DNA from 3 places in the Cupriavidus sp. F041 genome. Region 1 is predicted to be linked to each of the others. Evidence: riboswitches for the same ligand, from Rfam matches in the RefSeq annotation. Region 1 holds a riboswitch; each other region holds the start of a gene.
The links. Region 1 has a riboswitch for glycine ahead of gcvT (glycine cleavage system aminomethyltransferase GcvT). Riboswitches for the same ligand answer to the same signal wherever they lie in the genome.
Positions count from the first base shown of each region.

Region 2: another riboswitch for glycine. It lies ahead of ACZY0R_RS15985 (D-amino acid dehydrogenase); the one in region 1 lies ahead of gcvT (glycine cleavage system aminomethyltransferase GcvT).
Region 3: another riboswitch for glycine. It lies ahead of ACZY0R_RS10725 (D-amino acid dehydrogenase); the one in region 1 lies ahead of gcvT (glycine cleavage system aminomethyltransferase GcvT).

Region 1 is NZ_JBVASY010000002.1:4,094,850-4,102,713, forward strand. It holds gene ACZY0R_RS36255 (hypothetical protein) at 1-111, shown strand, start outside; gene ACZY0R_RS36260 (peptidase associated/transthyretin-like domain-containing protein) at 101-862, shown strand; gene ACZY0R_RS36265 (UvrD-helicase domain-containing protein) at 1,110-3,203, opposite strand; gene ACZY0R_RS36270 (YMGG-like glycine zipper-containing protein) at 3,428-3,658, shown strand; glycine riboswitch at 3,727-3,814, shown strand; glycine riboswitch at 3,836-3,975, shown strand; gene gcvT (glycine cleavage system aminomethyltransferase GcvT) at 4,075-5,202, shown strand; gene gcvH (glycine cleavage system protein GcvH) at 5,313-5,693, shown strand; gene gcvP (aminomethyl-transferring glycine dehydrogenase) at 5,795-7,864, shown strand, end outside.
Region 2 is NZ_JBVASY010000001.1:3,471,542-3,479,405, forward strand. It holds gene ACZY0R_RS15975 (MFS transporter) at 1-882, opposite strand, end outside; gene ACZY0R_RS15980 (LysR substrate-binding domain-containing protein) at 1,148-2,071, opposite strand; gene ACZY0R_RS15985 (D-amino acid dehydrogenase) at 2,169-3,491, opposite strand; glycine riboswitch at 3,540-3,666, opposite strand; gene ACZY0R_RS15990 (amino acid ABC transporter ATP-binding protein) at 4,101-4,700, shown strand; partial or broken gene ACZY0R_RS15995 (alpha-hydroxy-acid oxidizing protein) at 4,700-4,942, shown strand; gene ACZY0R_RS16000 (GNAT family N-acetyltransferase) at 5,727-5,975, opposite strand; gene ACZY0R_RS16005 (IS630 family transposase) at 5,994-7,028, opposite strand; gene ACZY0R_RS16010 (GNAT family protein) at 6,997-7,272, opposite strand; gene ACZY0R_RS16015 (cytochrome b/b6 domain-containing protein) at 7,585-7,864, opposite strand, start outside.
Region 3 is NZ_JBVASY010000001.1:2,340,888-2,348,751, forward strand. It holds gene ACZY0R_RS10710 (cobaltochelatase CobT-related protein) at 1-1,221, shown strand, start outside; gene ACZY0R_RS10715 (hypothetical protein) at 1,298-1,591, shown strand; gene ACZY0R_RS10720 (serine hydrolase domain-containing protein) at 1,596-2,549, shown strand; gene ACZY0R_RS10725 (D-amino acid dehydrogenase) at 2,717-3,970, opposite strand; glycine riboswitch at 4,120-4,220, opposite strand; gene ACZY0R_RS10730 (MFS transporter) at 4,292-5,665, opposite strand; gene ACZY0R_RS10735 (branched-chain amino acid ABC transporter substrate-binding protein) at 5,929-7,077, opposite strand; gene speB (agmatinase) at 7,183-7,864, opposite strand, start outside.

The DNA of each region.
Region 1 (7,864 bases):
ATGCCCCCGCATAGGCCCGCGCCCATGCCCTGCGCCTTCGGCGCGGATGGCCCGGGCAACGTACCCGGTGCTGCGGGACCTCACCGACAAGGAGCACACGATGCGCAGTAAGCATGACTCCCCCGGCAGCCGCCGCCGCTTTCTCGGCGGTGTGCTGGGCGGCTCGCTCGGCGCGGGCCTGATCGGGCTGGCGGGCGATGCCGCCGCGCAGTCCACGCCGGCACTGACCGAGGGCCCTTTCTATATTGACCAGGCGCTGATGCGCAGCGATATCCGCGATGGCCGGCCGGGCCAGTTGCTTCGACTGCGGCTGGTCGTGGTGGATACCGACCGCGGCTGCGCGCCGGTGGCCGGCGCGCTGGCCAGCATCTGGCACTGCGATGCCGGCGGCAGCTATAGCGGCTATGACCAGGCCGGCATGCCGCCGCCCCCCGGTGCGCGGGGAGACCGTATACCACCGCCCGCGGGTGGCGCCGGGCCAGGGCGGGAAGAAGGCGGCATGCACGCTGCGCCCACCAGCGCCGCTCGTTTCCTGCGGGGCGTGCAACCCACCGGAGCCGATGGCAGTGCGCAGTTCCTGACGATCTACCCCGGCTGGTACGCGCCGCGCGCGGTGCATATCCATCTGAAGATCCATGTGGGCAAGGAGGAGGTGCTGACCTCCCAGATGTTCTTTGACGAGGAGGTGAACCGCGAAGTGCTCCTCGGCCACCCCGCTTATCGCGCTCGCGGCGCCTCGCCGTACCGGAACAGCCAGGACCCGATTGCCGGCGCGCATCCCGGCCTGGTGCGGGTGCGCCGCTTGCAGGATGCGGCCGGCACGCTGGAGGGTGAGTTCACGATAGGTATCGCGCGAACCTGAGGCAGCCCCGGTCCTGCCCATCAAAAAAACGCCCCCGGACACTCAAGTACGGAGGCGCGTAACAGGGAAGAAGTCGGGCATCACGGCCCGGCCACCCCGCTCCGAAGGGACGAAGCAGTGCGGCGCCCGGACCAGAACGACAGCCCAGGCACGATCAATGGTAATGAGGCATCAGGCCGGGGTCTTGTCCCGCTTGTAGGGCAATGTATCGGCTGTGTAGGTTCGGGCTTTGTACGTCCGGCGCCGGCTACGCTGCGGTCTTGCCGGGCGTGCCCAGCAACGCCTTGAGTCCGGCCAGGCGGTCTTTCGGACTCATGGCCGGGGTCTCGTCCTTGATCTCGGGCGCTTCCTCTAGCTTCATCTCGCCGATAAACCGCGAGGGCTGGCATGAGTAGGTGTCGCGCGCGCGCTTGCGCTTCTTGCACCAGCTGATATGCAGGCTGCGCTGGGCGCGGGTGATGCCCACATACATCAGCCGGCGCTCCTCTTCGATCTTCTCGTCGGTCATGTCCTCGTCTTCGCGGCAGTGCGGCAGGATGCCCTCTTCCACGCCGACCAGGAACACGTGCGGATACTCCAGCCCCTTGGAGGCGTGCAGCGTGGACAGGCGCACGGCGTCGGGATCTTCCTCGCGGCCTTCAAGCATGCTCATCAGCGCCACCGTCTGCGTCAGCTCCAGCAGGTTCTTGCCTTCATCGCCAAAGCCGTCGGCGGTGTCGAAGCCGGTGGCTTCGCCCTCACCCGTGGCCTCGGGCTTGGTGCCTTTGCGCTTGAGCCAGTCGAGGAATTCCAGCGTGTTGGTCCAGCGCGATTGCGCCTGGCGTTCGTCGAACGTGTCGTAGAGGTAGGCTTCGTAGTGGATGCCTTCCATCAGGTCGTCCAGCACTTCGGTAGCGGGGTCGCTGGCCGCGCGCCCGGCCAGCCGCACCATCGCCTCGCAGAACACGCGCAGCGGCTCCAGCTGGCGCGGCTGCAGCTTGCCCTCGATGCCGCCCATCATGGCCGCCTCGAACAGCGAGACCTTGGCCTGGCCGGCGAAGGTGCCCAGTACTTCCAGCGTGGTGTTGCCCACGCCACGTTTGGGCGTGGTGATCGCGCGGATGAAGGCGGGATCGTCATCCGGGTTGGCGATCAGGCGCAGGTAGGCGCAGATATCCTTGATCTCGGCCTTGTCGAAAAAGCTCTGCCCGCCCGACAGCACATAGGGAATGCGCTCGCGGCGCAGGATCTGCTCGAACAGGCGTGCCTGGTGGTTGCCGCGGTACAGGATGGCGTAGTCGCGGAACTGCGCGCGCCGCTCGAACTTGTGCGCCGACAGGCGGAACACCACGGATTCCGCCTCGTGCTCCTCATCGTTCATCGGGTTGATGGCGATGGGGTCGCCCATGCCGTGCTCGCTCCACAGCTTCTTGTCGAACAGCTTGGGATTGTTGGAGATGACCGAGTTGGCCGCTTCCAGGATGCGCACGGTGGAGCGGTAATTCTGCTCCAGCTTGACCACCTTCAGGTCGGGGAAATCGGTCTGCAGCAGCTTCAGGTTGTCCAGCGTGGCGCCGCGCCAGCCATAGATGGCCTGGTCGTCGTCGCCCACCGCGGTGAAGGCCGGCGCGCGCAGGTGCGAGCCGCCGGCGAGCTGCTTGAGCAACTGGTACTGGCAGGCGTTGGTGTCCTGGTACTCGTCCACCAGGAAGTAGCGCAGCCGGTTCTGCCAGCGCATGCGCACCTCTTCGTTGCGCGCGAACAGCTCGGCCGGCAGGCGGATCAGGTCGTCGAAATCCACCGCCTGGTAGGCGTGCAGCGTGGCCACGTAGTTGCGGTAGATCAGCGCCGCCTGATGATCGTCGGGATTCTCGGCCTGGGCGATGGCGGTCTCGGGATCGACCATGCCGTTCTTCCACAGCGAGATGGTGCTCTGCACGTTGCGGATCAGCTTCTTGTCGGTGCTGGCGAGCTGCTCCTGCACCATGCCGAAGCAATCGTCCGAATCCATGATGGAGAAGCGCGGCTTCAGGCCTACGTGTTCGGCCTCGGCGCGCAGGATCTGCACGCCCAGCGAGTGGAAGGTGCTGACGGTGATCTGCTTGATCGGAATCCGCTTGCCCTCGCGCGTGGTCTTGCCTTCCATCAGCTTGGCAATACGCTCCTGCATCTCCTTGGCGGCCTTGTTGGTAAAGGTCACCGCGGCGATGTGCTTGGGCTGGAAGCCCTTGTCCTCGATCAGGTGGGCGATCTTCTGCGTGATCACCCGGGTCTTGCCCGAACCGGCGCCGGCCAGGACGAGGCAGGGGCCGTCGAGATAGCGGACGGCTTCGGATTGGGCAGGATTGAGTCCGTGGGTCATGCGAGGCGGGGGTGACGGATGCGCAACGCGGCATGCGCGATTGCTGGGCGGAGGCTGGATGTTAACACGCGGCATTGGCCCCGCCCCAAGTAGGAAGTGGCCATCACGGAGCCGGTAACACTTCGTAAGCCCGGGAGCCGCGAACCTCCTGGCCCGTCTAATTTTTATGTCCGGCACGAGTATGCCCCGTGCGGGATGCACTTCACGATACGTTGGAGGGAATCATGAACACCCTGCATTCCTTAAGCAAGGCGGTCCTGATCGGTATCGCGGTAGCCAGCATGGCGGGTTGCGCCGATATGACGCCAAAGCAGCGCAATACGGCGATCGGTGCTGGCGTCGGTGCAGTAGGCGGTGCCGTGCTGACTGGCGGTGACGCACTAGGCACCCTGGGCGGCGCCGCCGTAGGCGGTGTGATCGGTAACGTCACGACCGACAATCATCACAGGCGGTAGTGCGCCGCAGCAGGATGGCGGCCCCAGCCGGATGCGTTGACAAAGCCAGGACGCTCCCGTAAATTGCGCGCATCCGACCGGGAGAGCGCGCGAAGCTTGCGCCGCCGAAGGGGTATCACCCGAAAACTCTCAGGCACCATGGACTGGTCGGATCGGCTTGCAACATGCACACGATGCAAGCCGTACTCTGGAGAGCGGCACCCGCCATTTGCTTGATGAATGGTGAGCGTGCCCACCGAAGGGGCGCGCAAGGCCTGGGTCCTGGTTTAACGGGGCCGCCTTGTAATCTCTCAGGTATCGAGGACAGAGGGGTCATCCGCCGCAGCGGATCTGGCAGCGCTATTGCGCGCCGAATCCTGCGGCGGATGGCCCTTTTTTCGTTTTCGAACCGAGATTAGCCTTCCCCCGAGGATTCCATGACGCTCCAGGCCACGCCCCTCAACGCTATCCACCGCGCCCTCGGCGCCCGCATGGTCGACTTCGGCGGCTGGGACATGCCGGTCAACTACGGCTCCCAGATCGAGGAACACCACGCCGTGCGCACGGACGCCGGCATGTTCGACGTCTCCCACATGTGCGTGGTCGATCTCAATGGCGAGCATGTGCGTGCCTTCCTGCGCGGCCTGCTAGCCAACAATGTGGACAAGTTGCAAACGCCGGGCAAGGCGCTGTACTCCTGCATGCTCGACGAAAAGGGCGGCGTCATCGACGACCTGATTGTCTACTTCTTCGCCGAGGACCACTTCCGCCTGGTTGTGAACGCCGGCACCGCCAACAACGATATCGAATGGATCGCCGCACGCAACGCCGCCACCAATAGCGGCGTGAGCATCACGCCGCGCCGCCACGACAACGCGCCCGACGGCGTGGCCCCGCTGGCCATCGTCGCCGTGCAGGGCCCGAACGCCCGCGCCAAGGTGTGGAGCGCCTTTCCCTCGACGCAGCCCAGCGAATCCCTGAAGCCGTTCAACGCCGTGGTGGTGCAGGATCCGGCGCTCGGCGAAGTCATGGTGGCGCGCACCGGCTATACCGGCGAAGACGGTTTCGAACTGGTGGTGCCGGCCGAGAACGTGGCCGGCCTGTGGGAAAAGCTGATCGCCGCCGGCGTGCGCCCGGCCGGCCTGGGCGCGCGCGACACGCTTCGCCTGGAAGCGGGCATGAACCTGTACGGCCAGGACATGGATATCCACACCTCGCCGCTCAACGCGGGCCTGGCCTGGACCGTGGACCTGCAAAGCGAACGCGATTTCACCGGCAAGGCGGCGCTGGTCGCCGGCGGCCAGACCCAGCAGTTCGTCGGGCTGATCCTGCGCGAAAAAGGCGGCGTGCTGCGCGCCCACCAGAAGGTGATCACCCCCGCCGGCGACGGCGAGATCACCAGCGGCACCTTCAGCCCCTCGCTGTCCCAATCCATCGCTTTTGCCCGCCTGCCGCGCGACGTTGCCATCGGCGCCGAGGTTCAGGTCGAGATCCGCGACCGCAAACTCGCCGCGACTGTGGTTAAACTGCCGTTTGTGCGCAATGGCAAGGCACTCGTGAGTTGAACGCTCGCACCCGGTCACAGCGCGCCCGCCGGCGGTTACCCATCGATCATCGTGTATCGGAAGCTCCGCCCGGCTGGCGCTGAATAACAAATTGAATCTGGAGCAATCCCATGAATTTCCCCGCCGACCTGAAATACACCGAGTCCCATGAATGGGTGCGCGTCGAAGCCGACGGCACGCTGACCATCGGCATCACCGACCACGCGCAGGACGCGCTGGGCGACATCGTCTTCCTGGAACTGCCGGAAGTGGGCAAGTCGGTCGGTGCCGGCGACGCGCTGGCCGTGGTGGAATCGGTCAAGGCCGCGTCCGACATCTACGCCCCGGTGGCCGGCGAAGTGATCGCCGTCAACGATGCCGCCGCCGCCTCGCCCGAGAGCGTCAATGCCGACGCCTTCGACGCCTGGCTGTTCAAGCTCAAGCCGGCCAACAGCGATGACGTGAACGGCCTGATGTCGGCCGACGCCTACAAGGCCAACGTCGGCGCCTGATGCCAGATCGTCATTCCCGCGCCACGGGAATGACGGACAAAGACTGTCCGCGACGCGGCCGGGCCGACCACCCGCCGCACCGCTCCCACGAGATCCTTGCCATGAACGCCCCCCTGCCCATGACTGCCGCCCAAGTTGCCCGGCCCACGCTGGCCGAACTGGAGGCGCGCGACGCCTTCGCCTCCCGCCATATCGGCCCCGATGCCGCCGAGCAACAGCACATGCTCAAGGTGCTCGGCTATGACAGCCGCGCCGCGCTGATCGACGCCGTCATCCCCGCCGCCATCCGCCGCCGCGACGGCATGCCGCTGGGCGAGTTCACCGAGCCGCTGACCGAGGAAGCGGCGCTGGCCAGGCTGCGCGGGCTGGCGAACAAGAACAAGGTACTCAAGAGCTTTATCGGCCAGGGTTACTACAACACCCTGACGCCGGGCGTGATCCTGCGCAATATCTTCGAGAACCCGGCCTGGTACACCGCCTACACGCCCTACCAGCCCGAGATCTCGCAAGGCCGCCTGGAAGCCATGCTGAACTTCCAGCAGATGGTGACCGACCTGACCGGCCTGGATATCGCCAATGCGTCCATGCTGGACGAAGGCACCGCGGCCGCCGAGGCCATGACGCTGCTGCAGCGCGTCAACAAGCACGCTTCCAATACCTTCTACGTGGCCGACGACGTGCTGCCGCAAACGCTGGAAGTGGTACGCACCCGCGCCCTGCCGCTGGGCATCGAGGTCAAGGTAGGCCCCGCTTCGGAAGCCGCCGGCGCCCATGCCTTCGGCGTGCTGTTGCAGTATCCCGGCGTCAATGGCGATGTCGCCGACTACCGCGCCATCGCCGATGCCGTGCACGCCGCCGGCGGCCTGGTGGTGGCTGCCGCCGACCTGCTGGCGCTGACCCTGATCGCCGCGCCCGGCGAATGGGGCGCCGACGTGGCGGTGGGCAACTCGCAGCGCTTTGGCGTGCCGCTGGGTTTTGGCGGCCCGCACGCCGGCTATATGGCGGTCAAGGATGCCTTCAAGCGCTCCATGCCCGGCCGCCTGGTGGGCGTGACCATCGACGCGCAAGGCAACAAGGCCTATCGCCTGGCCCTGCAGACGCGCGAGCAGCATATCCGCCGCGAGAAGGCCACCTCGAACATCTGCACGGCGCAGGTCCTGCTGGCCGTGATGGCCTCGATGTACGCCGTGTACCACGGCCCGCAAGGCCTCAAGCGCATCGCGCAGCGCGTGCACCGCCTGACCGCCACGCTGGCCGGCGGCCTGGAGCAGCTCGGCTATGTGCGCACCAACGCCGCCTATTTCGACACGCTGACCCTGGAAACCGGCTTCAACACGGAAGCACTGCACGCATCGGCAACCGCCCGCGGCATCAACCTGCGCCACGCCGGCGCCACCCGCATCGGCATCTCGCTGGACGAAACCACCTCGCGTGAAGACGTCGTCACCCTGCTGGAAATCTTCGCCCACGGCAAGCCGGTGCCCGATTTCGACGCGCTGGAAGCCGCCGCGCAGGACGCCTATCCGGCCGGCCTGGCGCGCCAGAGCGCCTACCTGACCCATCCGGTGTTCAACACGCATCACGCCGAGCACGAGATGCTGCGCTACCTGCGCATGCTGGCCGACAAGGACTTGGCGCTGGACCGCACCATGATCCCGCTGGGCTCGTGCACCATGAAGCTCAACGCCACCAGCGAGATGATCCCGGTGACGTGGCCCGAGTTCAGCAAGGTGCACCCGTTCGCGCCGCTGGACCAGACGGTCGGCTACCGCGAGATGATCGACCAGCTCGAAGCCATGCTGTGCGCCGCGACCGGCTACGCCGCGGTGAGCCTGCAGCCCAATGCCGGCTCGCAAGGGGAATACGCCGGCCTGCTGATCATCCACGCCTATCACGCCAGCCGTGGCGAAAGCCATCGCGACATCTGCCTGATCCCCTCCTCCGCCCACGGCACCAACCCGGCCTCGGCGCAGATGGCCGGCATGAAGGTGGTGGTGGTGGCCTGTGACGAGAACGGCAACGTCGACCTGGAAGACCTGGCGAAGAAGGCCGAGCAGCACAGCAAGAACCTCGCCGCCATCATGATTACCTACCCGTCCACGCATGGCGTGTTCGAGCAGGGCGTGCAGCAGATCTGCGACATCGTGCACAAGCACGGCGGCCAGGTCTAT
Region 2 (7,864 bases), on a different contig from region 1:
GGCGAGGCCGGCCATGCAGGCCGCCAGGAACGCGGTGACGGGCGGCATGTGCAGCGTGTTCACCAGGTAGGTGGGCATGTAGAACACCATGATGTACATCGACGAAGTAGAGCCGGTCATCAGCAGCATGCCCAGCAGCAGCGTGCGGCCATGCTCGCGGAACACCGCGCCGATGCCGCCGTGTTGCCCGCCCTCATGCGTTTCCTGCAGATTGCGGCGGATATACATGCCCACGGGCGCGATCAGCAGACCTAGCAGGAACGGCAGGCGCCAGCCCCAGTCATGCATGGCTTCCGGGCTGAGCAGGGCCGATACCGCAGCACCTGTCAGCGCGCCCAGCAGCGCGGCGCCGCCTTGGGTGGCGGCCTGCCAGCTAACCAGGAAGCAGCGGTTGCGCTTGCTTGCCGACTCCAGCAGCAACGCGGATGCCGCGCCGACCTCGCCGCCCGCCGACAAGCCTTGCAGCAAGCGGCCGAGCACGACCAGCACGGTCGCTGTCACGCCGATGCTGGCGTGGGTCGGCGTGAACGCGATCAGCGCCGTGCCCGCGGTCATCAGCGCAATGGTGAGCGTGAGCGCGGTCTTGCGCCCGCGCCGGTCGGCCAGGCTACCGATCAGCACCGCGCCGAGCGGACGCATCACGAAGCCGGCGCCAAACGTGGCAAAGGACAGCAACAGCGAAGCCAGCGGGCTGCTCGACGGAAAGAACAACTTCCCGATGGTGGCGGCGAAGAAGCTGTAGACGGTGAAGTCGTAGATCTCCAGCCCGTTGCCGATCGCGGCGGCGACGATGGCGCAGTGCGAATGCGGGCGGGCCGCGGTGGGGGCGGCGGCGGATGCCGTGCCGGCGGGGCTGGATAGCGCGGTAGGCGCGTGTGTCATGCTTTCCTCCTCGGGTGGGATTGGCTCGGGACGGTTGCGGCGCGGCGCCGTCTCTAGTGGTGTGCTGGCATGGTAAGAGCGAGGCGCCGGATAAGCACTTCGCTTTTTTTCATGGGTATGAGAATCTGGAATAGGCGGGAATAGGCGGGCATGGGCGCCAGCCATCGGGAATGGCGGGCGATGCTCAAAGGGGGGAGGGGTGCCGCGCAAGCCGGCGGGGGGGCAGCTTACGCGCGTCCATGCAACGGCGCAGGCGCAGGCCAGTTCAGGGGGCGGCCGCGCCGCCCAGCGCCGGGGAGTCACCGGAAAGCGCTTCCAGCATGGCATCGTGCAGGCGAGCCGCGGCCCAGGTCAGCACGTGCCGGTCGCGCGTGACCAGGGAGATGGTGCGCTCGGGCACCGGCTCTTCCACCTCGATGAAGTCCATATTGTCCGTGACGAACTTGCTGCCGCGCGATTCGCTGGAAAGCAGGATCAGGGTATCCGCCTTCCAGCACAGTTCCAGTGCCAGTCCCATGGAGGTGCACTCGATCACCCGCGCGGGGGGCGCCAGGCCATTGCCCGCGAACAATTGATGAAAGGGCGAACTGGTGTCGGAGAGCGGGTCCAGCACCAGCCAGTCGGCCTGCTGCAGCAAGCGCACCGAGCGGGCCGCGCGCAGCGGATGCCCGCGCCGCGCGGCAATGATGGTCGGCAGGCGGCAGGCCTGGGTGCAATCCAGTCCGCGGTCTGCCGGCAGCAATTGGGATGTCACCGCAAAGTCCATGGTGCCCTCGCGCAGGTGCTCCAGCAACTGCGTCGGTCGCATCTCCTGCACGCGCAGGCGGGCGTTGGGAAACTCGCGCCGGAAGGTGCTCAGGCAGGCCGCCATCGGCCGCATCACCGCCGTGACCGGCGTCACGCCAACCGTGATCTCGCTGACCACGCTGCCCATCATGTCTTCCAGGTCCTCGCGCGCGCGCCGCACGTTCTCGCTGATCAGCCGGGCATGCGTGACCATCCGCTGGCCATGGGGGGTGAGGCGCACGCCCCTGCTCGAACGCACGAACAAGGTGGCGCCGACGCTGCTCTCCAGTTCCTTGATGGCCTTGCTCAGCGCGGGCTGCGTCAGGTGAAGGATGCGCGAGGCTTCCTGGATGCTGCCGGTGTCAGCGATGGCGGCCAGGGCACGCAACTGGTTAAGCTTCATGGGGAGCCTGCGGGGTCGTGGACGCACATGGTAACGGCAAAGCGCCCGGCGCAGGTGGCCGGGCGCAGGGCGCAGTAACGAGCGCCGCAGTTCGCGCTCAGTGGGCCGTTACGCCGGCCGGACTTGCCGCCACGGAAAGCGCCCGTGGGCCCTTGTGCACCGGCAGCTCGCCGCTGAAGGCAAAGTCCACTTCCGGCACATAACCGCTGATGATGTCGGCAATGGCGCGGCCCGAGCCGCAGCCGTGCGTCCAGCCCAGCGTGCCGTGGCCGGTGTTGAGGTAGAGGCCGTCGATCCCGCTGGCACCGATATACGGCACGTTGCCCGGCGTGGCGGGGCGCAGGCCAGTCCAGAAGCGAGCGAGTTCAGGACGGCTCATGCCCGGGAACACGTCCAGCGTGCGTTTGACGATGGCATCGCAGCGCACCGGGTTCAGGTCCATCGCATAGCCATTGAGTTCGGCGGTGCCCGCCACGCGCAGGCGGTCGCCAAAGCGCGAGAACACCAGCTTGTACTCGTCGTCGGTCAGGCTCACGCTGGGCGCGCGCGCGGGGTCGAGCACCGGCAGCGTCACCGAGTAGCCCTTGGCGGGATAGATATCCAGCTTCACCCCCAGCGGGCGCGCCAGCATCGGGCTGAAGCTGCCCAGCGCAAGCACATAGGCATCGGCGCTTTCGATCTGGTAGCCGCCGGTTTCATCGGCGATCTCCACGCCGCGCATCCTGCCGCCATCGGCATGCAGGCGCTGCACCCGTACGCCGTAGCGGAAGCGCACGCCAAGCGCCTCGCACTTGGCCGCCAGCTCGGTGGTGAAGCGGTGCACGTCGCCGGATTCGTCCTCGCTGGTATAGGTGGCGCCAGCCAGGCGCGGCGCGATATTGGCCAGCGCCGGTTCCAGGCGTACGACTTCGTCGGGCCCGATCACGCGGCGCTCGCAGCCCAGTTCGCGCATGATGCGCGCCGGCTCGATGGCCGCGTCGAACTCCTTCTGGCTGGTGTAGAAATGCAGGATGCCGCGCGTCAGGTGGTCATACTCGATGCCGGTTTCCTCGCGCAGGGCCTGCAGGCTGGCGCGGCTGTACGTGCCCAGGTTCAGCAACTGGATCATATTGTGGGTGGAGCGCTTAGCCGTGCACTCGCGCAGGAACTTCAGGCCCCATGACCATTGCGCCGGGTCGGCGCGCAGGCGGAACAGCAGGGGCGCATCCTCCCGGCCCAGCCAGCGCAGCATCTTCAGCGGCGCGGCCGGGTTGGCCCATGGCTCGGCATGGCTGACCGAGATCTGGCCGCCGTTGCCAAAACTGGTTTCCCGGGCGGCGCCCGCATTGCGCTCCAGCACCACCACCTCATGCCCGGCCTTGGCCAGGTACCACGCAGAAGCGACGCCGATCACGCCGGCTCCCATCACGATGACTTTCATTCTTCAGGCTCCGGACAGCAAAAAGGGGCAGACAGGCCATCTGGCCTGTCTGCCCCCACTGTCCTTTTGCCTGAGAGATTCGCCGCACCCACCACGGGTGCCGGCTTGCCCCTTCGGCGGCCGCATGCCGCGCCACGCTTGGTGGTCCGGTCCGGCGCTCTCCAGTTTTATCGGTTTCCAGTCTTCTGCACCTGAGCGTTTCAGGGGTACGCCTTCGGTAGAAACGCCCAACCTGATATGACGGGGGGCGCCTCGTTCTCCTGGAAGCCGCACCATAGCACGCGTGGCGGGGAGACTGCAAGGGCAGTATAGGTAGCGGGCGTCGGGCCCGCCCGCCGATGTAGCAGCGTTTTGTAGCATCTCCTTCTGGAGTCGCCGATTCTTAAACGTTTGAAGTAGCCGCGCGCCGTACCGCTGGAGGAAATCCGGGCATCCGCCCGGCAAGTTGCGCGAGTGCGTCATATCGGACTCACGGAGCTAATCGCACTGACATGGTTCCCCAGCCTCGTAAGGAAACTAAAAGGAGCGTATCCGCAGGTCACGCTCCAACCCGACGTGGACCTTTCGGCTTCATTGCGCGACAAGAAAAGGCCAGGAATTGCTTGAGCTTTGCGAAAGCTGAATCGCCTGGAAGAAATCCAGAAGGGCAGTATCACACTCGATGGGCAAGATATTCACGCGCCATCACTGAACATCAATAAATTCCGCAGCCACGTTGGCTTTGTTTTTCAGCAGTTCAATCTCTTCCCGCATTTGTCCGTGAGCGAGAACATCTGTCTCGCACCGACAAAGGTCGCGTCGAAGAGCAAGAGTGAGCCGAAGCAAAAGGCGCTCGCGCTGCTCGAACGCGTCGGTCTTGGCCACAAGGCTGAAGCGTATCCTCAGCAGCTCTCCAGTGGGCAGCAACAGCGGGTCGCCATCGCACGCGCGTTGGCGATGGACCCACCCGTCATGCTGTTTGATGAGCCTACGAGTGCGCCGGACCCGGAGATGGCGGGAGAGGTGCTGAACGTCATGAAAGGCTTGGCTAAGGACGGCATGACAATGGTCTGTGTCACCCACGAGATGAACTTCGCCCGAGAAGTCGCAGACCGCGTCTGGTTCATGGACCGGGGTGCCATTCTCGAAGAGGCGGCTCCGTCAGCATTCTTCTCGTCGCCGCAACATCCCAGAGCGAAAGCGTTCCTTTCCGACCGCCGTTCGCACTAACTGGCATCCGCCGCGGAACGGATATTCTGAAGGCCATTGCCCTCGGTGCCAAGTTCGTATTCGTCGGCCGGCCATTCGCATACGCAGCCGCCATTGCCGGTGAGGCCGGCGTCACCCACGCCATTGAGTTGCTGAAGGCGGAAGTCTCGCGGGACATGGCAATGCTTGGCATCAATTCCCTTTCCCAACTGGACGCGACGGAGTCGCCTTACCACCATCGCTTACTGCCCGGGCGACGATAAAGAAAGCGAACTGACTCAGGTCCAGTCGGTCAGCGCCAGAACGTCAGCGCCCCTGTCGAGAATCGCGGCCCGCTGCAGCAAGTCGCTAGGGTCGCAGAGCCCAACACAAGTGCCGGCAAGGGTCATCCTTGCCTGAGCAGTTGCGCGCAGGCTTGCCGCTTCGTGGCGCAGGGCCTTGATGCCGGCCGAGACAGTCCAGCGAGTCCTTCTCCCACTGCGAGCGCCGGCTAGCGACGCGTCGTTCGTGACCACGGGAGAAGCGAGAGCTTGATGCATATTGACCTTCAAATTTTTCTATGCCTCGTTTCGCTTGGCGGTATCTCGCGAACGGGCGTTCTTTTTTGTTTTGGCAAACATGCCAGAGTCTTGCTGGCCACTAGCGGCGATGAACTCGCCGATGACGTTGCAAATAACCGCTCGCGTATTTAACTGGACCTAGATGACAATTTGGAGTCAGGTGAGTGCCGAAAAAGACGGATATCAGTGGGGCGCGGGTTAACCTTAGCGCTGTGTCATGGCGACTTGCCGACCACCTACCATGCCATGGGTGGTGAGGGTCACAATGGCCAAGAGATAAGCCGGAAAAATCTATTTAATTCTCAGATTAAGAATTTTTAATTCTGCATGGACTCGCGATATAGTCCTGCGGCCACCGTGTCACCAGTTTCCGGCGACGTGGTTTTTTTTGTGCGCGAACGTGCACTGAATTTTCTTCTGGCAGCAAGCGCCTACGGGGCCATTGAGCGAGGCAAGGTCCTTCACGCGTCAGGCGCGCGTTGCATGCCTACTTGAGCTCGCAGTACATGCATAGCGCTGAGCTTTGTGCAGCATTGCGGAACTCCCGTGAGGCTTGGACTTCAGGCGGAGCCTTATCGAACGGGATGTGGCAGAAACCCCAGCGCGCGAAATAGGCGGGAGCCGATGCAGACAAGAGAAAAGCATGTCGGACTTCAGTGCCGCGGGCGCGCACGAGAAGCTTTTCTACGAGGCGGCTCGCGACGCCCCTATCTCGATAGCCGGACTCCACTGCCACGGACCGGATGATAATTGCTCAGCAGTCAGAAATATATGCGACAGAAGGATGGCGGAAGAATGAGCGTACAAGCGTCGGGTTTTCCGCCACGGTTTGAAGCTGTTCGTTAACCTTTTGTTGCAGGTCCTCACCTTTACGAAGAGGCCTGCGTGCCACACCTGTGCGCTTGGTATGACTCCACACCAACTCGTCTGGATTAAGGTCGGGCGAGTAGCCAGGCAAGAAGTGCAATGCGAGCTTGCCCTTTGTCGATTGAACGTAGCGCTTCACGCATGCCTTCTTGTGCGCGGGCAGTCCATCGACCACCATGTGCACGCTGTTTTTTCGCCCGCGCATCAACTTTTTGAGGAGTTCGACGAACAGCTCTCCCGTCAGACCGCCTTTGTAGGTGGCGAACCAGAAGGCCCCCTTGGAGTTGACCGCCGACGCGGCACTGATGCTCTGGCGCTGCCCCGGCCGATCGATCACCGGGGTCTTGCCACGCGCACCCCATGTCTTGCCATGCACGGTGTCGGCACGAAAGCCAGACTCGTCCCAGAAGAAAATGTCAGCCTTCTGTGCCTTTGCCGCCTTCGCGATGGCAGGAAAGGTCTCCTTGCGCCATGTCTCAACGGCCATTGGATCGCGTTGATAGGCGCGTTGCAGTGGCTTTTGCGGCGTCAGTCCCCTGCGCGCCAGAAGCGCACCGATGCTAGCCAAGGACAGATCCACTCCGAATTTTTCTTCCACCAACAACTGAACAATCTGGCGCGTCCACAAACCAAAGTCAAAACCGTATTGCGTCGGATTCTTGCCATTGATCCAGCGAAACACCTGGGCTTCTTGGCTGTTCGTGAGTTTGCGTGGCCTGCCACTACCTTTGGTTGAGCGCAAAGCCTGCAAGCCCTTGCCGCGGCCCATGGTCATAGCGCGACATCGGAAGGCCCAGGAACGATGCATGCCAAAGGACTTGGCCACGTCCTCGGGATGCTCACCCTCCCTCATCCGCTGCACCGCCAGTACGCGCATTTCCTCAAGGGTGTTATGCGCCAAGGTTCGTCCATCTCGTTTCATTAACGTCGGATTTCAACAGATCATGGAAGTTCAATTTTTGTCGCATATATTTCTGACTGCTGAGTGAGTGTCCACGACGCTCCGCTGCAGCACAGCCAACGATACGACCGTCACAAAGCGCAATCTGGAAGCTGTCGAGGATCTCCGTCACGTCCTCCGTGGCTAGGCCGCATTCTGCCAGCAACGAAGTCATCGGCTCGATGTCGGCTTGGGACGCCGAACGGAGATAAACGTGGGTAAGCATAAAGCTGTCTCCGGTCAGTGCTCGATGAGGCTCTGGGCGCCCTGGCACTTTGTTGATGCCGCGCGTCAGCACCCACTGCTGATACGATGCAACTAGTTGCGGGATGCTACCAGCTTGAACGCTCTCGTGACAAGCCCGAGGCAACTCCAATTTGTATCACTATGTGATATATGTGTCGCCAGCGCGCGCAGACCGGAGCCTGGCAGAATTGCCGTTCTCCTGGAAGCCGCGCATTAGCACGGGCTAAGCGGAATCGCAATGACTGGTGGGAGGCCCGTATCGGGACAATGCTCCCATGCTGCCGCGGCACCTTCAAGTGCCGCCACCGCGCCGCTTGTTGCCGGTGAGCATGGCGGCGATGAGATTCTCCTTGTGAGCCATGCTCATCGCGACGGCGGCAATGAGGTGTATGACGATCAGCACCATCAGGGCTTCGGCCAGTAACTCGTGCACGTCCTTCGGTCCATCCTCACCCCAGAATGCGTCCAGCCTCGACATCCAGCCCGTCACGGCGAGCGCGATGATGATGGCCCACATGGTGATCATCATCATCGCGCCGAGCGGCGTGTGGCTCAGATACCGGGGCGGGCGG
Region 3 (7,864 bases), on a different contig from region 1:
CTGATCGAAGCCACGCGCGCGGCCATCGTGCCGGTGCTGGGGGTGTCGCTTGCCGGTTTGCGCCGGCATCGCGCGGAGCAGGGCGCATTCGCCGAGCATGCGCTGGAAATGGCGCGGCTGGTTGGCGAGATGCTGCAGGCAGAGCGCGCCGCGCGGGCACGGGACGATGCCGGCGATCAGGAGGACGAGGAAGCCGCGCGCGTGGCGTTCTCGCTGGCGCTCGGTTTCGAGGACGACGAGTATGAGGCAATGGCGGTCGCGGCCACCGGCAACAGCCGCGTGCTGCATGGTTCGGAGCAGGGCTACCGCGCCTACACCACGCGTTATGACCGCGAGATATCGCCGGGATCGCTGGTCCGCAAGGCGCTGCTGGCCGAGTACCGCGAACGCCTCGACCGGCGCATCGCCGAACAGGGTATCAACGTGGCGCGGCTGGCGCGCGCGCTGGCGGCATCGCTTGCCGTGCCGCAGCGCGACGGCTGGTCCTTCGGCGAAGAGGAAGGCCGCATCGACGGCCGCCGGCTCGCGCAACTGGTCAGTTCGCCGGCCGAGCGCCGGCTGTTCCGGCAGGAGCGGCACAAGCTGCAGGCGGACTGCGCGGTGAGCTTCCTGATCGATTGCTCGGGCTCGATGAAAGCGCACATCGAACGGGTCGCGATGATGGTCGACATTCTCGCGCGCGCGCTCGACCAGGCCGGCGTGGCCAGCGAGGTGCTGGGCTTCACCACCGGGGCGTGGAACGGCGGCCGCGCCCGGCTCGACTGGCTGGCCCGAGGCCGGCCCGCGCATCCCGGCCGGCTGAACGAAACCTGCCATATGGTGTTCAAGGATGCCGCCACAAACTGGCGGCGCGCACGCACCGATATCGCCGCGCTGCTCAAGGCGGATCTGTTCCGCGAAGGCGTGGACGGCGAGGCCGTCGACTGGGCCTGCGCGCGGCTGCTCGCCCGGGCGGAGTCCCGGCGGATACTGATCGTGATATCCGACGGCAGCCCGATGGACACGGCCACGGGGCAGGCCAACGATGCCTATTACCTGGACAACCACCTGAAGGAAGTGGTGGCGCGGCATGAGACGCTGCGGGATGTGGAAGTACTGGGGCTCGGGGTGGGGCTGGACCTGAGTCCTTACTACCGGCGCTGCCTGGCGCTGGACTTGTCGGCGCCGCCGGATATGCCGGTGTTCGCGGAGATTGTGCGGTGGATCGGGGGGAGGCGGTGAGCAGCCCTCTCACCGCCGCCGGACCATTGTATTCATCGCATATGAGAATATGCAGCCATCGCAATGACATCTTGCAATGATGACACTCGCTCGCCGGCTCTTCTTTCCTCTGATTGCCTTGCTCGCCGCCAGCGCAAACGCTGCCGCCCCCGATGAAGAATCCCTGGGCAGAGCCGAGGGTTATCCAGCGGCTCGCAGCCTGAAGCAAGCCTACACGGAACCCTATCTCGTCGGTTCGTTCAGCGCTATGGACAGCTTCAATCCGTCCTGTGCGCTCGCCCCGGCAGACGATCCGCTGGTGCTGAAGAAGGCTGCCATCGAGACGCCGTTCAATTACCGCTTTCATGGCCGCCAGCTGACCCCTGGATGACTAAATGCAGCGACAGCGTGCAACCGGACTTCTGGTCGTGAAGGACGGCGAGATTGTCGCGGAACGCTACAACTACATGCGCAGCGCTGACATGCGGATGCTCTCCAACTCGATGGCCAAGACGATTACCGCGCTGGCCATCGTCAAGGCGCAGGAAGAAGGCTTCATCCGCTCCCTTGATGACACCGCCGAGACCTACGTACCCCAACTCAAGGACACGCTGTACGGACAGACCCGGATCGTGAATCTGATGCGCATGTCCTCAGGCGCCCGGTATATCGAGGACTACTCGGGGCAGGACGATCGGGCCAGGTTCAACGAAGCCGTGCGCCGGGTCGGTGTTGCCCAGGCCGCTCGACTGATCACGGCACGCAGCGAACCCGAAGGGCAGCGCTTCAACTATGCCGGGGCCCAGACCCAAATCCTGGGGCTGGTGGTGCGCGGTGCCACGAACCGCACGCTCTGCGACTACGTCGATGAGAAGCTATGGAAGCCGATAGGGGCCCAAGCGCTGGCGACCTGGCTGGTGAACCCGGTCGACCAGGAGGAATTCGCGCAAGGCGCCTTCAATGCCACGCTGCACGACTACGCTCGCCTGGGCCTGATGATGGCGACGGATGGCCTGGTGAGGGGCACCGCCGTGGTATCACGCGACCACCTGCTCGCGATGACGGATGCGGCACGGCAACCCGAAGCATTTCGGCCAGGGAACATGCGGTACCACGGCAGCACCTACTACGGTTATGGCCTGCAAACCTGGATCCTGCCCGGCAGTCACCGCCGGTTTGCCCTCTTGGGTGTCTACGGGCAGGCCATCTTCGTAGATCCCGCATTGAACCTGGTGGTGGTGCATACCGCCGTCGGCAAGGATGCCTCGGGCGACGCGAGCGGCGCCCACCTTGGTGCGGAACGCGACGCGCTGCCGCGTGGCATCGTATCGACCTATGGCGACTGGTAGGAGCATGTAGCTCACTCACGGATCCGGGGAACAGGCGGCGGCGCCAGGGCGGGATACCTGCCTTGGCGCGACCCTACTCAGGGCGTTCCCGATCCCGCGCGCCAGGTCTGCGCGATATTCAGAGGGCCTACGAACGCGCGCGTCACTTGTCTTGCAGTACCGGCCTCCTACCCAACGGGATAGCTCTCGAAGATGGTCGTGCCGATCGCCGCCGCCGTTGCAGCAGACAACGTCCATCCAAGATGGCCGTGGCCCGTGTTGTAGAACACCCGTGGCGCCCGCCCCTTTGCCACGCGCGGCATCATGTCCGGCATCATCGGGCGAAGTCCCGCCCACGGCACTACGCGGGAGGTATCGATGCGGAAATTGCGCCGCGTCCATGACACGAGAGGCTCGATGCGATCGGCTCGGATGTCGCGATTTTGGCCATTGAATTCCGCGGTGCCTGCCACGCGGAACCTGTCCTTGCCGAGCCGGCTCGTCACGATCTTTGCGCTTTCGTCGAGCAGGCTGACCCACGGTGCGTTCGCCACGCTGTCGGCATCGTCCAGATGCACCGTGATGGAGTAGCCCTTGACCGGATAGACATTGATCCTGTCACCCAGCATGCCGGCAATATGCCGGCTGCCCACGCCGGCACAAACCACCAGCGCATCGCCGGCGATATCGAACGCTGCGCTCGCGTTTGCCGATGGCGACGCCGCGCCGTCCACCGCCTGCAGGCCGATACGCACGCCGCTGGCGGATAAGTCGATAGTTCGCACGTCCGTGCCTTGCAGGAAGCGCACGCCGCGCCGCTCGCAAGCGAGCGCCAGGCCGCGCGTGAACTTATGGATATCTCCGGTCGAATCGGATGGCGTGAAGAATCCGCCGAAGTAATCGCCTTGCAACGTTGGCTCGATTGCCCTGATCTCCTGCGGTGACACTGCAAAGCGTTCCAGTCCGCCTGCCACGAGTAGCGCGTTCGTCCTGCCCGCGGCCTCGAAAGCGGCCTTGTCGTGATAGAAGTGCAGGATGCCGCGGCGCTCCAGGTCGAACTGGATATTCTCCTGCTCGGCCATGGCAAAGAGATGCTGGCGGGCGGCAATGGCCAGCTTCGCCGTTTCGATGGTGTTCTCCCGATAATGCGCGATGTTCGATGCAAACTCGCCCATCCACGAGTATTTGTGCCACGACGGCTTCGGGTTCACCAGCAGCGGCGCGTTGCGTTTCAGCATCCACTTCAGGCCTTTGAGAATCGTTCCCGCGCTGTTCCAGACTTCCGCGTTGCAGGCGGAGAGCTGGCCGCCGTTGGCGAACGACGTCTCCATGGCGGGATAGAGATGGCGGTCGGCGACGGTCACCTCGTAACCGAGTTTCGACAGTGTGTAGGCGGTGGTGACGCCGGTAATGCCGGCGCCGATGACAATGATCTGAGACATGGCAGGGTCCTCTGTCAGGCAAAGCGATGGCCGAATCCTCGGCTTCCTACCCCATCTGTCCCGGTACCTGAGAGCTTTGGCATCGGCCGGTGACCGGTGCCGTCCCCTTCGGTGGGCATTCCTTGGAACGCCACTCTCCAGATTTTTAAATCGACGCCACAGTCCTTTTGCCTGAGAGTTTCCGGGGTGGTTGCTCCGTCGGCGCCGGTGATGGCACGCAGCCACCGCCGGTCTCTCCTGCGTCGTCTTGCAGCCGGCTTGCGTCCGCGCTGCCCGGGATCTCCGCTTATGCTTCAAGCTGCGATCCCTTGGCTTGCTTGCTCAGTCCGGTAACGCACCGCCCGAGGGCGTGCGGCTGGCCAGGATGGCAATCAGCGACACCACCGCGGCCCCGACCAGGTACCAGGCTGGCGCGAGCTTATTGCCCGTGGCGCTGATCAGCCAGGTCGCAACCAGGGGGGCGGTGCCGCCGAACAGGGCGTTCGCGCTGTTAAAACAGAGTGCAAATCCGCTATATCGCACACGGGTCGGGAAACTCTCCGACAGGAAGCACGGCAGCGTGCCGTCGTTGATGGTGAGAAAGGCGCCCAGCGCCACCTGGATCAGCAAGATGCCGACAATGCCGGCGCTCGACAATGAATGGAACAGCGGCACCGTGAAGAGCGCAAACAGGATACAGGCGGAAACCAGCATCGTCTTCCGCCCGAACCGGTCGGAAAGCAAGCCCATCACGAAAATCATCAGCACATAGCTGGCCAGCGATACGGTAGACACCAGGAAGGAAACCGAGTCGCTCATGCCGAGTTCCTTTGACAGGTACACAGGCATATAGCTGAGCAACAGGTAAAAGCCGACGGCGTTAAGGCAGGTCACGCCGAAGCCGACCAGCATGGTGCGGCGATGCGAGGTGAGCAGCTCGCGCAGCGGCGCCTGCGGTGCGTGATTGGCTTGCTCCATCGCGACGAACTTCGGCGTGTCCTCTAGTTGAAGACGGATGTAACGGCCAACCAGCCCAAAGGGGGCGGCCAGCAGGAACGGCACGCGCCAGCCCCATTCGAGCAACTGCCCGGAGGTCAGCACCGTATGCAGCCCGGCGACGAACAGCGATGCGAAGAGCAGGCCGGCGGCTTCAGCGGCGGGAATGACACTGGTGTAGAGCCCGCGCTTGCGGTTTGGGGCATATTCGGCAAGAAACGCCGAGGCGCCGGCGTATTCGCCAGAAGCCGAGAAACCCTGGACGAGCCGGATGACAAGCAGCAGTACCGGCGCCCACAGGCCCACCTGCCCATAAGTCGGCAGGAAGGCGATCAGGAAGGTAGAGCAGGACATGATCATGATCGACAGCGACAGCGTATTGCGCCGGCCGAACTTGTCGCCGAAATGCCCCCAGATCACCCCTCCGATCGGACGCACGACGAAGGACAGCGCGAATACGGCATAGGTAGCCATCAGGCTGGTGGTCGGGTCGCTCTTGGGAAAGAACACTACCGCGATGACCGTTGCAAGAAAGCCGTAGGCGGCGTAGTCGAACCATTCGATGAAGGTGCCGATAAAGCCCGCCGCGGTAGCGCGGCGCAGTACCTGCCTGGTGTCGGCATCCACAGGGCCGCTGCGGGCCTGGCTCGCTGGGTGTCCCGGGCGGTGCCTGCCGCTTGGTAACGGCTCCATGCCGCGCAAGGATTTTGTGTTGCTCATACGCTGTCTCCGAATTTTTTTGTCCTGGTCGCGCTACGTCTGTCCGGGCATGGGCCTTTGCCGCGTGCAACGGGGAAACCAGTCTTGTGATGTGTCTTGTGGTGTGTTTTGTGGGTCTGCTCTGTGAGTAATACAGGGGTGTTGAACTCCTTATGCAGGGCAAGAAGGCGCAGCGGTACGGCGGATCGCCGATCCTTCGACAAAAAAAGAATCCCGAGGCGGCTATGTCGTGCCTGCCAACGAGGCAGGCTAGCCAACTGGCGCTACCTGTCCTGCGGCAGTGGCACCTGGGCGCCGTTGCGGTAGGTGTAGATGGTGATCGGCGAATCCCGCAGGTCACGGCTGGGGTCGAAGCGATATCGGCCGGCCACTCCCTGCATATCGATGCCCGCCAGCGCGGCACGGTATTGCGCCGGCTCGACCGAGTTGGCTGCCTTCATCGCCTGGGCTACCAGCCTGAGGCCGTCATAGAGGGAGGCGCTGTAGGTGAGCGGATCTGTGTTGTAGCGCTTCCTGTAGTCGGTCTTGAATTGACGCCCCGGGCCGGTGTTCTCGAGCACGGGGCCACCCTGCGGGCAGTACACATGCTCGTCCACGGCATCGCCCCCCAGCCTGGCCAGTTCGATATTGCACATCGCATCGCCACCGAGCAGATAGGCGTTGGTCATGGCGAGCCGTTTCATCTGGCTGCGCAGCGGTCCGGCCTGCGAGTAGTAGCCACCATAGAAGATGCCGTCCACCTTCATGCCGCGTATCCGGGTCAGGATCGGGACGAAGTCCACGGCCTTGTCCGAGGTGAATTCGCGCGCAACGATCTCGATGCCTTCCGCCCTGGCCGCCTTGACGAACTCGTCCGCCACGCCCTGGCCATAGGCTGTCCGGTCGTCGATGACCGCGAAACGCCTGGCGCGCAGTTTGGCTGAAGCAAACTCGCCCATGCGCTTGCCAAGCTGGCTGTCATTGGCCGAGATCCGGAAGATATAGGTGTACCCGGACTGGGTGATTGCGGGGTTCGAAGCCACCGTCGCCATCACTATCCCGGCCTGGTCCAGCAAGCGGGAGATCGGGATGGCGACGCCCGAATTGAACGGCCCGAACACCACCTTCACTTCCCCGTCCACCAGGCGCTGGGCAACCGACATGCCGGTGCGCGGATCTGCCGCGTCGTCCTCGGAGACCAGGCTAAAGCGCACGGCTTTGCCGTTGACGACAACGCCTTGTGCATTCAGTTGATCGATGGCCATGCGCAGGCCGTTTTCATTGTCCTTGCCAATTGCGGCTTGCGGGCCGGACAGTGGGCCGGTCAGGCCGACCTTGACGACCTGCTGCTCCGCAGCCATGACGAAGGACGGCAACTGGCACGCCAGCACGCCGGCGGCCAGGCCAGTCCAGAAACGAGATTGACGAAACATTGCGGCTCCCCATTTTTGCCATTTCGCGCGACGCCGGTGAACAGCGCGCTGCGTGGCCATGTAACGACGACGGCATGCTTGATGATGGCGCGGCCCGTTTCGCGCTCAGCGCGCAGCGGCGCGCTTGACCTTGCGCTGATGCATCACCCGGCCGATCGTGTTAAGCAAAAGCTGCGCGGCGAGGATGGCGGTGGATCCCGTATGGTCGTAGTCGGGAGCGACTTCTACCAGGTCAATACCCACCACGTCGCCCTGCTCGGCCAGGCCAGCGAACAATTCAAGACCCTCGTAGTAAGTCAGCCCGCCATGGCTCGGGGTACCCGTGCCCGGCGCGATGGAGACGTCGAACCCGTCGATGTCGATAGTCAGGTAATAGCGTACGCCCTTCGGGATGCGGTCCAGCACACCCTGGATACCGAGCTTGCGAAGCTGGCGCACCGAGATGATGTCCGACCCCATCTCGCGCGCCTGGGCATATCCCTCGCGTGCGGTAGAGGACACATTGCGGATGCCGATCTGGGTCATGCCGCTGACCACGCTCTTCTCCGCGGCGCGGCGCAAGGGGTTGCCGTGACCGTGACGCACGCCATGCCGCTCGTCGACAAAGTCCAGATGGGCGTCGATATGGACCACGTGGAACGGCTCCTGGCCTTCGAAGGCCGCGATGCACGGGATATTGATCGAATGATCGCCGCCCAGCACCACGGGCAGCGCGCCGGCCTTCAGGATCTTGCGCACCCCGTATTCGATGTTGGCATGGCACTTCTCGGTATTGGTGTGCACCATA